2 linked regions of the Methylomonas sp. 11b genome follow. The protein of the gene in region 1 interacts with the protein of each later gene in a pairwise test. Links are inferred from orthologs where the notes say so. Each region holds a gene or a part of one and is shown in the gene's direction. Other genes may lie near its edges.

Region 1 (5,206 bases):
GTAATGCAATTTGTCGGTGAAGTTGTGTTTACCAACCAAGCTGTACATCGCCCATTTCGAACTATTGACTTCTGACTGTTCGCCGGCGGTTGAGGTCAGTGCCAGCGAGGTTCCAGCGTCATCGCTAGTCCAGGTTACACCGCCCAAGAATGACCAATTGCCAACATTTTTATTAAAGTTGCCATCCCAGCCACCTGTGCCGCTACCCGTGACGGCGCCAGCGGAGATTGCCCAGTTTGGGTTAACTGTGTAGCTAGCCAGCATACCTGTATGGGTAAACGGTTCGCCATACTGCATGGTGTAGGGTTTTGTGACAAAAAAGTTGTCCGGTGAAGTAACTACTTCGTAGCCGATAGGCGTGTAAAAGTGGCCTAATTTGACATCAATACCATTACCGACCGGCAAGTTAAGTTCGGCATAGACTTGCGGTAAAGCAAGGTTGTAGAAGCGGTCGTCCGAAAGATAGAGGTCCCAATCGCCGCGGCCGCCTGTTGCTAAGGTTGTCGTAGGGTCAAATGAAGGATTGCCGTAAGCTTGAGTAAAAATAGCGTCGGTACCATACATAAAGTCGGCTCGGCCGCCAAGGTCGAATGCATCACCACCAACCGTAATTGCTTTTTGCAAGTAAAAGTACAGCTGGTTCATTTGTACTTCAGCTGTTCTATCGTTAAAGGTTACTGGGCCATTGTAAGCGTCATGTGTGGCGTTGAGATTCGCGCCGACACTTCCTTCCAGCCAGCCACCAATTTTAAGATTGTGATCCTTCATGAACTTGGCTTCGTTCGGATCAATGCCTGCTGCACCCAGTAGTCCGGATGCTTCTGTCCAGCTGTCCGCCATTGCGGAGGCACTGCAAATCACCATTAACCCGGCTAAGCAAGCGCGGCTGTGTGATTTTGTTAACGTTGTGTTGTTTCTCATGGTGGTTATCCCCTTGGTTCAGTGACTACTGAAGATTGTATAGCAGTTTTTAGGCCATATTCGATTTATTAAAAATCAACAAGATAGGCGGCATATGTAGACTAGTTCATGATTCGCAATGGTGCAAATTCTTTTTGTTGCACCAAAGTAATGCGGTGTTGCTATGTTGCGACAACGCCCCATTTATTCTTAAAGCAAACCACTGAAACTGGCAGATCAAGGCCTGTAGGGTGGTATTGAGTTGCAATGGTGCAATCCAAAAAGCGTTGCACTTCTTTGGTGCGATTCTGTTGTCCTTTTAATTGATGTGTTTAATAAATCTTTAAAAATCATGGGAATAAATAGTGGCATGCATCATGCTTTGCTTGTTTCGGGAATTTATTAACTCAAGCAAAGAGGTGTTGAACTATGAAACTGATAACAGCGGTGGTTAAGCCGTTTAAGCTAGACGACGTGCGTGAGGCGTTGTCGGATATCGGTGTATCTGGCGTGACGGTTACTGAAGTAAAAGGCTTTGGTCGGCAAAAGGGCCATACGGAACTGTATCGTGGTGCCGAATATGTGGTGGATTTTTTACCCAAAGCAAAAATCGAGGTAGCGGTTGCGGATGCTTTGCTTGAGCAAGCCGTCGAAGCGATTGTGAAAGTAGCCAATACCGGGAAGATCGGCGATGGCAAAATTTTTGTAACCGATCTGGAGCAGGTGGTTCGGATCAGAACCGGCGAATCCGGCGAAGAAGCTCTTTAATATCAAGATGGGGAAACCAACAATGAAATATTTAACAGGCATGGCGCTGTTCGCGCTGTTTGGACTCTCGGGCATGGCGTTTGCGGAAGAAGTGGCGGCACCGGCCGTACAAGCCACCGTTAACAAAGGCGATACCGCCTGGATGATAGTTGCCACCGTACTGGTTGCGTTAATGGTAATACCTGGCTTGGCCTTGTTCTACGGCGGTATGGTGCGAGCCAAAAACATGCTGTCTATCTTGATGCAGGTCTTTGTTATCTTTTCGTTGACGGCGATTATGTGGGCGACGTTCGGCTACAGCGTCGCGTTTACCGAGGGTAACGCCTTCTTCGGCGGTTTCAGCAAGGCATTTTTGAAGGGTATTACCCCGGATTCGATGGCGGCCACTTTCAGCAAGGGGGCTTATGTACCGGAGTTCATTTATGTAGCGTTCCAGCTGACATTCTCGGCTATCACGCCGGCCTTGATCATCGGCGCATTTGCCGAGCGGGTTAAATTTTCAGCGGTGCTGTTGTTTACCGTGATCTGGTTTAGCTTCTGCTACTTACCGATGGCGCATATGGTTTGGTACTGGGCAGGCCCTGATGCGTATACCGATGCTGCCGCAGCGGAAACAGCCGGTGCGACGGCGGGCTTTTTATTCCAAAAAGGCGCGTTGGATTTTGCCGGCGGCACCGTGGTACATATCAATGCCGGTATCGCTGGTTTGGTCGGTTGCTTAATGATAGGTAAGCGCATTGGTTATGGTAAAGAGTTTATCGCGCCGCACAGCGTGACGATGAACATGATAGGCGCGTCCTTGTTGTGGATAGGTTGGTTCGGTTTTAATGCAGGCTCCAACCTGGAAGCCAACGGTCTGGCGGCATTGGTTTTCCTCAACACATTGTTGGCGGCAGCGGCGGCAACCTTGGCCTGGATGGGCGCAGAATGGGCTGTGCGTGGTAAACCCAGCATGTTGGGCGCCACGTCAGGCGCGGTTGCCGGTTTAGTCGCGATAACTCCTGCTTGCGGCTGGTCAGGCCCGATGGGCGCTATCGGTTTAGGCTTGGTGGTCGGCGCAGTATGCTTCTGGTCAGTAACCTTTTTGAAACACGCGATGAACTATGACGATTCGCTGGATGCGTTTGGTGTGCACGGGGTAGGCGGTATCATCGGCGCCTTGGGTACTGCTGTGGTTGCCAGCCCTGCCTTGGGCGGTACCGGAGTATGGGATTACGTCACCAACGCGACCTTGCCTGACTACAGCGTGCTTACCCAGCTTGCCAGCCAAGCTTGGGGTGTAGGTATCGCCATCGTTTGGTCGGGTGTGGTGTCCTTCATTGCCTTCAAAATTGCCGATGTGGCTCTGGGTCTGCGGGTTAGCGAAGCGACTGAGCGTGAAGGTCTGGATGTCACCGAACACGGCGAAACCGCTTATCATGTTTAGGGTTGAAAGCTGCGGTTAACGCGAAAAGAAACGGGTGGTCGGCGATGGCTGCCCGTTTTTGTTATCATGAGGCACTACTTTGGTGCTTGTGCTCGGGTAAATTGTAGGTTCTACCGGAATTATTTATTATGGTGGCAACAGTGACGAAACAGCTTTTTAATCATTCGAATTTGGGGATAGCATGAAATTAATTACAGCGATTATCAAACCATTCAAGCTGGACGACGTCAGGGAAGCCTTGTCCGAGATCGGGGTGGCTGGTGTAACGGCAACCGAAGTTAAAGGTTTTGGCAGGCAAAAGGGCCACACCGAGTTGTATCGCGGCGCCGAGTACGTGGTGGATTTTCTGCCTAAGGTCAAGCTGGAAATCGCAGTGGCCGAACACGTTGTCGACCAAGCCGTGGAAACTATCGTCAAGGCCGCCAACACCGGCAAAATTGGCGACGGTAAAATTTTTGTGACCAACCTGGAACAGATCATTCGTATTAGAACCGGCGAGACCGGAGAAGATGCTATTTAAGTCTTCAAGACAAATATAAAAAACAGCGAAACATCAAAAATCGCCCTGGTCTGCGCGTTATCCGCAGACCAGGGCGATTTTGTTGTTTATAGACTGCTTAAAAATAACAACACACCATCATCTAGTGAAAGACAATGACAACAATAAAAAGAACGCTGATGCTGATGGCATACAGCTTGATGTTGCCCGAGCAGGCTTGGGCTGAAGGCATTAACCAAGCCAATACCGCTTGGGTTTTAACCTCCACCGCACTGGTTTTATTCATGACCATTCCGGGCCTATCGCTGTTTTACGGCGGTTTGGTCAGAAGCAAGAATGTGCTGTCGGTGCTTATGCAATGTTTTGCGATTACCTGTCTGGTATCGATATTGTGGCTGGCCGGCGTTTACAGCTTTGTGTTTACCGATGGCGGCAACTGGCAGCAGTTTTTGGGTGGCGGCAGCAAGATTTTTTTGCCGGAAATGAACACGCAAAACTTGATCGGCGATATTCCGGAAACCGTGTTTTTCATGTTTCAAATGACTTTCGCGATTATTACTCCGGCGTTGATCGTTGGCGCTTTTGCCGAGCGGATGAAGTTTTCGGCGATGCTTTGGTTTAGCGGGCTGTGGTTAATCGTGGTGTACATGCCGATTTGTCACTGGATTTGGGGCAACGGCTGGCTGGCGGCCTTGGGTGCCAAGGATTTTGCCGGTGGGATTGTGATTCACGTCAATGCCGGAGTGGCTTCTCTGGTGGCGGCCTTAGTCTTGGGGCGTCGTAAAGGCTTTCCCACCGTGGCGATGCCTCCGCACAATATGACCATGGTGGTCACGGGCGCCGGTATGCTCTGGTTCGGCTGGTTCGGCTTCAACGGTGGTAGCGCGTTAAAAGCCGACGGCAGTGCCGGGATGGCGATTGCCGTCACGCATATCGCCGCCGCCGCTGGCGCGTTGACCTGGATGACGATTGAATGGTTGCGTTTCAGCAAGCCGAGTGTGCTGGGTATCGTCACCGGTATGGTAGCCGGCTTGGGTACCATCACCCCGGCCTCTGGATTTGTCGGGCCGATTGGCGGGCTGATTATTGGTATAGTGGCAGGCATAGTGTGTTTTTATGCCACGCAATTCGTCAAACGCCGGTTAAAAATCGACGATTCCTTGGATGTATTTCCGGTACATGGGGTTGGCGGTTGCGTCGGCTCGATTTTAACCGGCGTATTCGCTGCTGAAAGTTTCGGCGGCTTGGGATTAAACGGTGTGACAATCGCCGAGCAAGTCGGCGTACAAGCGCTAGCGGTTTTGGTGACGGCGGCCTGGAGTGCTTTATTCAGCTATGTTTTGTTGAAATTCATCGACGTGTTCATCGGTTTGCGCGTCAGCGAAGATGAGGAGCAGCAAGGTTTGGACATCGTGCTGCACGAAGAAACCGGCTACCACAATCTGTAACCATTAGCGGTTAAAATCCAGGCTTTTCATAGCGGGCAGGGCGGGTAGCCGTATTGCCCGCATCCCTAACAAAATCAGGAAAATCATGCCCATCACTCTGGAAGTTTTAGAAACCATCGTACGCGCGGCCGGCGAAGTGGCGATGCGCTATTTCAACGATTTAGA
Region 2 (4,050 bases), 3.4 Mb from region 1 along the record:
ATCGCCCACAAAGAAGCCGATTTGAAAAACTGGCGCGGCAATCAGAAAAACTCCGGTTTTTTACCGGCGGAAAGGGCCTGGATGACCCAAGTTTACGATGAGTTGGGCTGGGTGGACGTCTATCGCCGTCTGCATCCAGACGCTACCGACACCTGCTACACCTGGTGGAGCAATCGCGGCCAGGCTTGGGCCAAGAATGTCGGTTGGCGCATCGATTATCAAGTCGCCACGCCGGGCATTGCCAGCCGAGCGCAGTCAACCAGCATTTTTAAAGAGCAACGCTTCAGCGACCATGCGCCGTTGATCGTCGATTACGCTGACTAGTCGCCAATCGACAAGTGCACCGAATTAGCGACACAGCTGTTCGATTGACGCACCAGCCTGGTTACTCGTGCTGACAGGCGCACCAATTCAGATCAAAGTTTGTCATCGACAGGGAAATACCCTATAAAAAATCTTATCACCCAAGCGCCCCAACCGGTTTATTAACCAGCTCCCTCAACCCATGGTGCGGTCATTTCCGCAGACACAGGGGCCAGCATACTTGATGCAAACGGCTAGACTTGACCGCTATCACCCCGTAACTTCGCTTGACTCAATTTAAACTCACTAGCACCAATATGGTGCATACATATAGCGCACAGCCGAGCATCCGAGTTTGCTGATAGGCTTCTCAAACATTTTTGCCGCCGTGATGGATATTGATCCTATACCAGCGCATAAGGCTTAAAGCCGGGATAGTGATAAAAACCCCAGCCCTAGCCCACCTTTGCACTAACATGAGCCATCAATTCGGGCGAACGCACTAATATTGTGCATTCGAGCTGTTTTTTACCCGGTAAATGGGCCGATAAGGCAACTTTAGGCTTGGCGTACAAATTGCTTATTCACTATAACCCTTAAAACTTAAATTAACCCGTGCACAAAAAGATACTGGATCACTTAAACGAAGCAATCCTGCTGTTTGACAAGGACTTGCGCCTGACCTATATCAATCCCGCCGGCGAGATGCTGCTTGCCGACAGCGCTAAACATTTGCTTGGCCAAACGGCGCACAAACTATTCAAAACCGCGCATAACACCCTATTTAACGATTTGCTGCCGCGTTTGTATTTGCTGGAGCCGCTGGTCGATAGAGAATTAATCCTAGAGCGGCTAAGTCAATCGATTACGGTTAACCTAAGCGCCACACCGTTGCTCGAGGATGGAAAATTAAGCGAAATCCTGATCGAACTGCAACAAGTAGACCGGCATTTACGCATTACCAAGGAAGAACAATTGCTGGCCCAACAAAACACCAGCCGCATGCTGGTGCGCGGCTTGGCGCATGAAATCAAGAATCCGCTGGGCGGTTTGCGCGGCGCGGCGCAATTGCTGGACCTGGAACTGCAAGATCCTGAATTAAAGGAATATACGCAAATCATTATCGCCGAGTCCGACCGCTTGCAGGATCTAATGGACAAAATGCTCGGCCCCAACAAACCCGCGCATAAAAGCCAGCTGAATATTCACGAAGTACTGGAACGCGTCCGACATCTGGTCACGGTAGAAGCCGCCCACGGCATTATGCTGCATACCAATTACGACCCGAGCATCCCGGAGATTTTCGCCGACAAAAACCAGCTGATCCAGGCCATTCTGAATATCGTCCGCAATGCTGTGCAAGCCGTGCAGAACCACGGTGTGATTACCATGAAAACCCGGGTGCAACGGCATATGACCATAGGGCGCAAACGCTACAAGCTGACCGTCAAAATCGACATTATCGATAACGGCCCGGGTATCAAACCCGAGCTGATGGGACAGATTTTTTATCCAATGATTACCGGCCGTGCCGAGGGCACCGGACTTGGCCTATCTATTGCGCAATCTTTGATCAACCAGCATAACGGCTTGATTGAATGCGAAAGCGAGCCGGGCAACACCGTATTTTCCATCTACCTACCTTTGGAGACGAATCATGCAAATACCTGACAAGGTCTGGATTGTCGATGATGACAAATCCATCCGCTGGGTACTTGAAAAAGCCTTGCAAAAAGCCGGCGTGCATACGCAAAGCTTCGCCAGCGCCAACGAATTGTTGAAATCACTACCTGGCGGGCTACCGCAAGTATTGATCACCGATATTCGCATGCCGGGCATGGACGGCTTCGAGTTGTTGCGGAACATTCAAAACAGTTATCCGGATTTACCGGTGATCGTGATGACCGCTCATTCCGACCTGGAAAGCGCGGTGTCGGCGTTTCACGGCGGGGCGTTCGAATACCTGCCTAAACCCTTCGATGTCACCGAAGTCGTCGAAACCGTACAACGCGCCTGCGCTCACAGCAAACAACGGCAAAGCGACATTGTGCAAGCCCCGCCGACCGTGGAGGAAACTCCGGAAATCATCGGCGAAGCGCCGGCCATGCAAGAAGTGTTTCGGGCGATAGGCCGTCTGGCGCGCTCGCACATCACCGTACTGATTAACGGCGAATCCGGCACAGGTAAGGAACTGGTCGCCAAGGCCCTGCATCGCCACAGTCCGCGCGCCGAGCAACCGTTCATAGCCCTGAATATGGCGGCCATTCCTAAAGACTTGATGGAATCCGAACTATTCGGCCATGAAAAAGGTGCGTTTACCGGTGCCCAAGCCCGGCGTATCGGTCGATTCGAACAAGCCAACAACGGCACATTGTTTCTGGATGAAATCGGCGACATGCCCGCCGAATTGCAAACCCGCTTGCTGCGGGTACTGGCGGACAATGAGTTTTATCCCGTAGGTGCTCACACCTCGGTAAGAGTGAACGTGCGCATCATCGCCGCCACCCACCAGGACCTGGAAGCGCTGGTGGCCCAGGGCCGGTTTCGGGAAGACTTGTTTCACCGACTGAACGTGATTCGGATTCATATTCCGCCATTGCGCGAACGCAGGCAGGATATAGGCTTGTTGATGCGGCATTATCTGTATCAAAGCGCGAAGGAACTGAATACCGAGATCAAACTGTTAAAGCCGGAAACCGAGGCATTTTTAAGCGGTTTGAAGTGGCCTGGTAATGTGCGGCAACTGGAAAATATCTGCCGCTGGCTGACGGTGATGGCCTCCGGCCGGGAAATTCATCTGGAAGATTTACCGCCGGAACTGACCCACAATAGCGGCGATTCCGCATCCGGCGAAACAACACCGGGAGATTGGGAAAGCCAGTTTAAAAACTGGGTCAAGCAACAATTAACGACCGGCAAAGTGGACATCGCCAAACAGGCTATTCCCACCTTAGAAACTCTGTTGATTGAAGCGGCTTTGAATCATACGCATGGTCGCAAACACGAAGCAGCACTGTTGCTGGGCTATGGTCGTAATACCTTGACCCGCAAAATCAAGGAGCTAGATATTAAAGAATAAGCGCCCCCGCTGCCGGGAAACCGCCATTTCCTGCACAGCGGGGCGTCCTCGATAGCCGTTTGCTGAGGCATTTTGGCCGGCAAAAACCGGCAGGTTTTTTTATCCGTTTAAATGCCTTCGGTGTATACTCCCGCCGTCTGATTAACCTCAATAACAAGCAGAGAAGGTTTATATCTAATGGCGGATAAAACGGTAAGTAAACACCTGACCAATCTTGAAAGACAGTTCGCGGCGAACGATCCGGTTTTGCAAAAAACCGCCAAGATATTTCAGGATCTCGATGAAATCGAGTTTGAACTGGGTTTGATCGATAACGACGAGACTACCGCGCGCAAAACCAGTTGGTGGCCAATTGTCAGCACCTTGGGCGGTTACTCACCAGCCAAATCAGACTTTGTCAATCGCTACCTGGGCGTACAACTGCACACCGCCCGCCATAAATTCACCGTACTGCAATATACACCGCAAACCAATACCGCTACCCTACCCGGTACCGCATTGGACGCCGACCACCGCTTGCCGTTTTATCAAATCAGCCGTCAAATCGATTTGGCCGCCAACGGCGAAGGCAGCAAACTTAACGGTTATCTGGAACTGGTCACCGTCAATAGCGGCAAATTGAAAAATAAGCTGTTGATCGACACTCCGGTATTAAATCCGGCGGCGGA

Evidence for each region. The genes of interacting proteins can lie anywhere in the genome.
Region 2: the proteins of METH11B_RS0123120 (region 1) and glnL interact in binary tests that used the Escherichia coli proteins (3 or more experiments, as listed by UniProt). The link is inferred for Methylomonas sp. 11b from one-to-one orthologs.

What each region holds. Positions count from the first base shown.
Region 1 is NZ_KI911557.1:4,810,148-4,815,353, forward strand. What follows is about bases 1-2,998. They hold METH11B_RS0123120 (P-II family nitrogen regulator), read left to right. Parts: upstream 1-1,329; coding sequence 1,330-1,668; downstream 1,669-2,998. Other genes in these bases: METH11B_RS0123115 (porin), read right to left, coding at 1-921; METH11B_RS0123125 (ammonium transporter), read left to right, coding at 1,691-2,998. In the rest of the region: more of METH11B_RS0123125, read left to right, coding at 2,999-3,094; METH11B_RS0123130 (P-II family nitrogen regulator), read left to right, coding at 3,276-3,614; METH11B_RS0123135 (ammonium transporter), read left to right, coding at 3,749-5,041; METH11B_RS0123140 (inositol monophosphatase family protein), read left to right, coding at 5,127-5,206. UniProt on the Escherichia coli protein: Involved in the regulation of nitrogen metabolism. Regulates the activity of its targets by protein-protein interaction in response to the nitrogen status of the cell.
Region 2 is NZ_KI911557.1:1,438,574-1,442,623, forward strand. The notes cover bases 1-2,946. They hold glnL (nitrogen regulation protein NR(II)), read left to right. Parts: upstream 1-918; coding sequence 919-1,974; downstream 1,975-2,946. Other genes in these bases: METH11B_RS0106640 (exodeoxyribonuclease III), read left to right, coding at 1-324; ntrC (nitrogen regulation protein NR(I)), read left to right, coding at 1,961-2,946. Also shown: more of ntrC, read left to right, coding at 2,947-3,382; METH11B_RS0106655 (hypothetical protein), read left to right, coding at 3,560-4,050.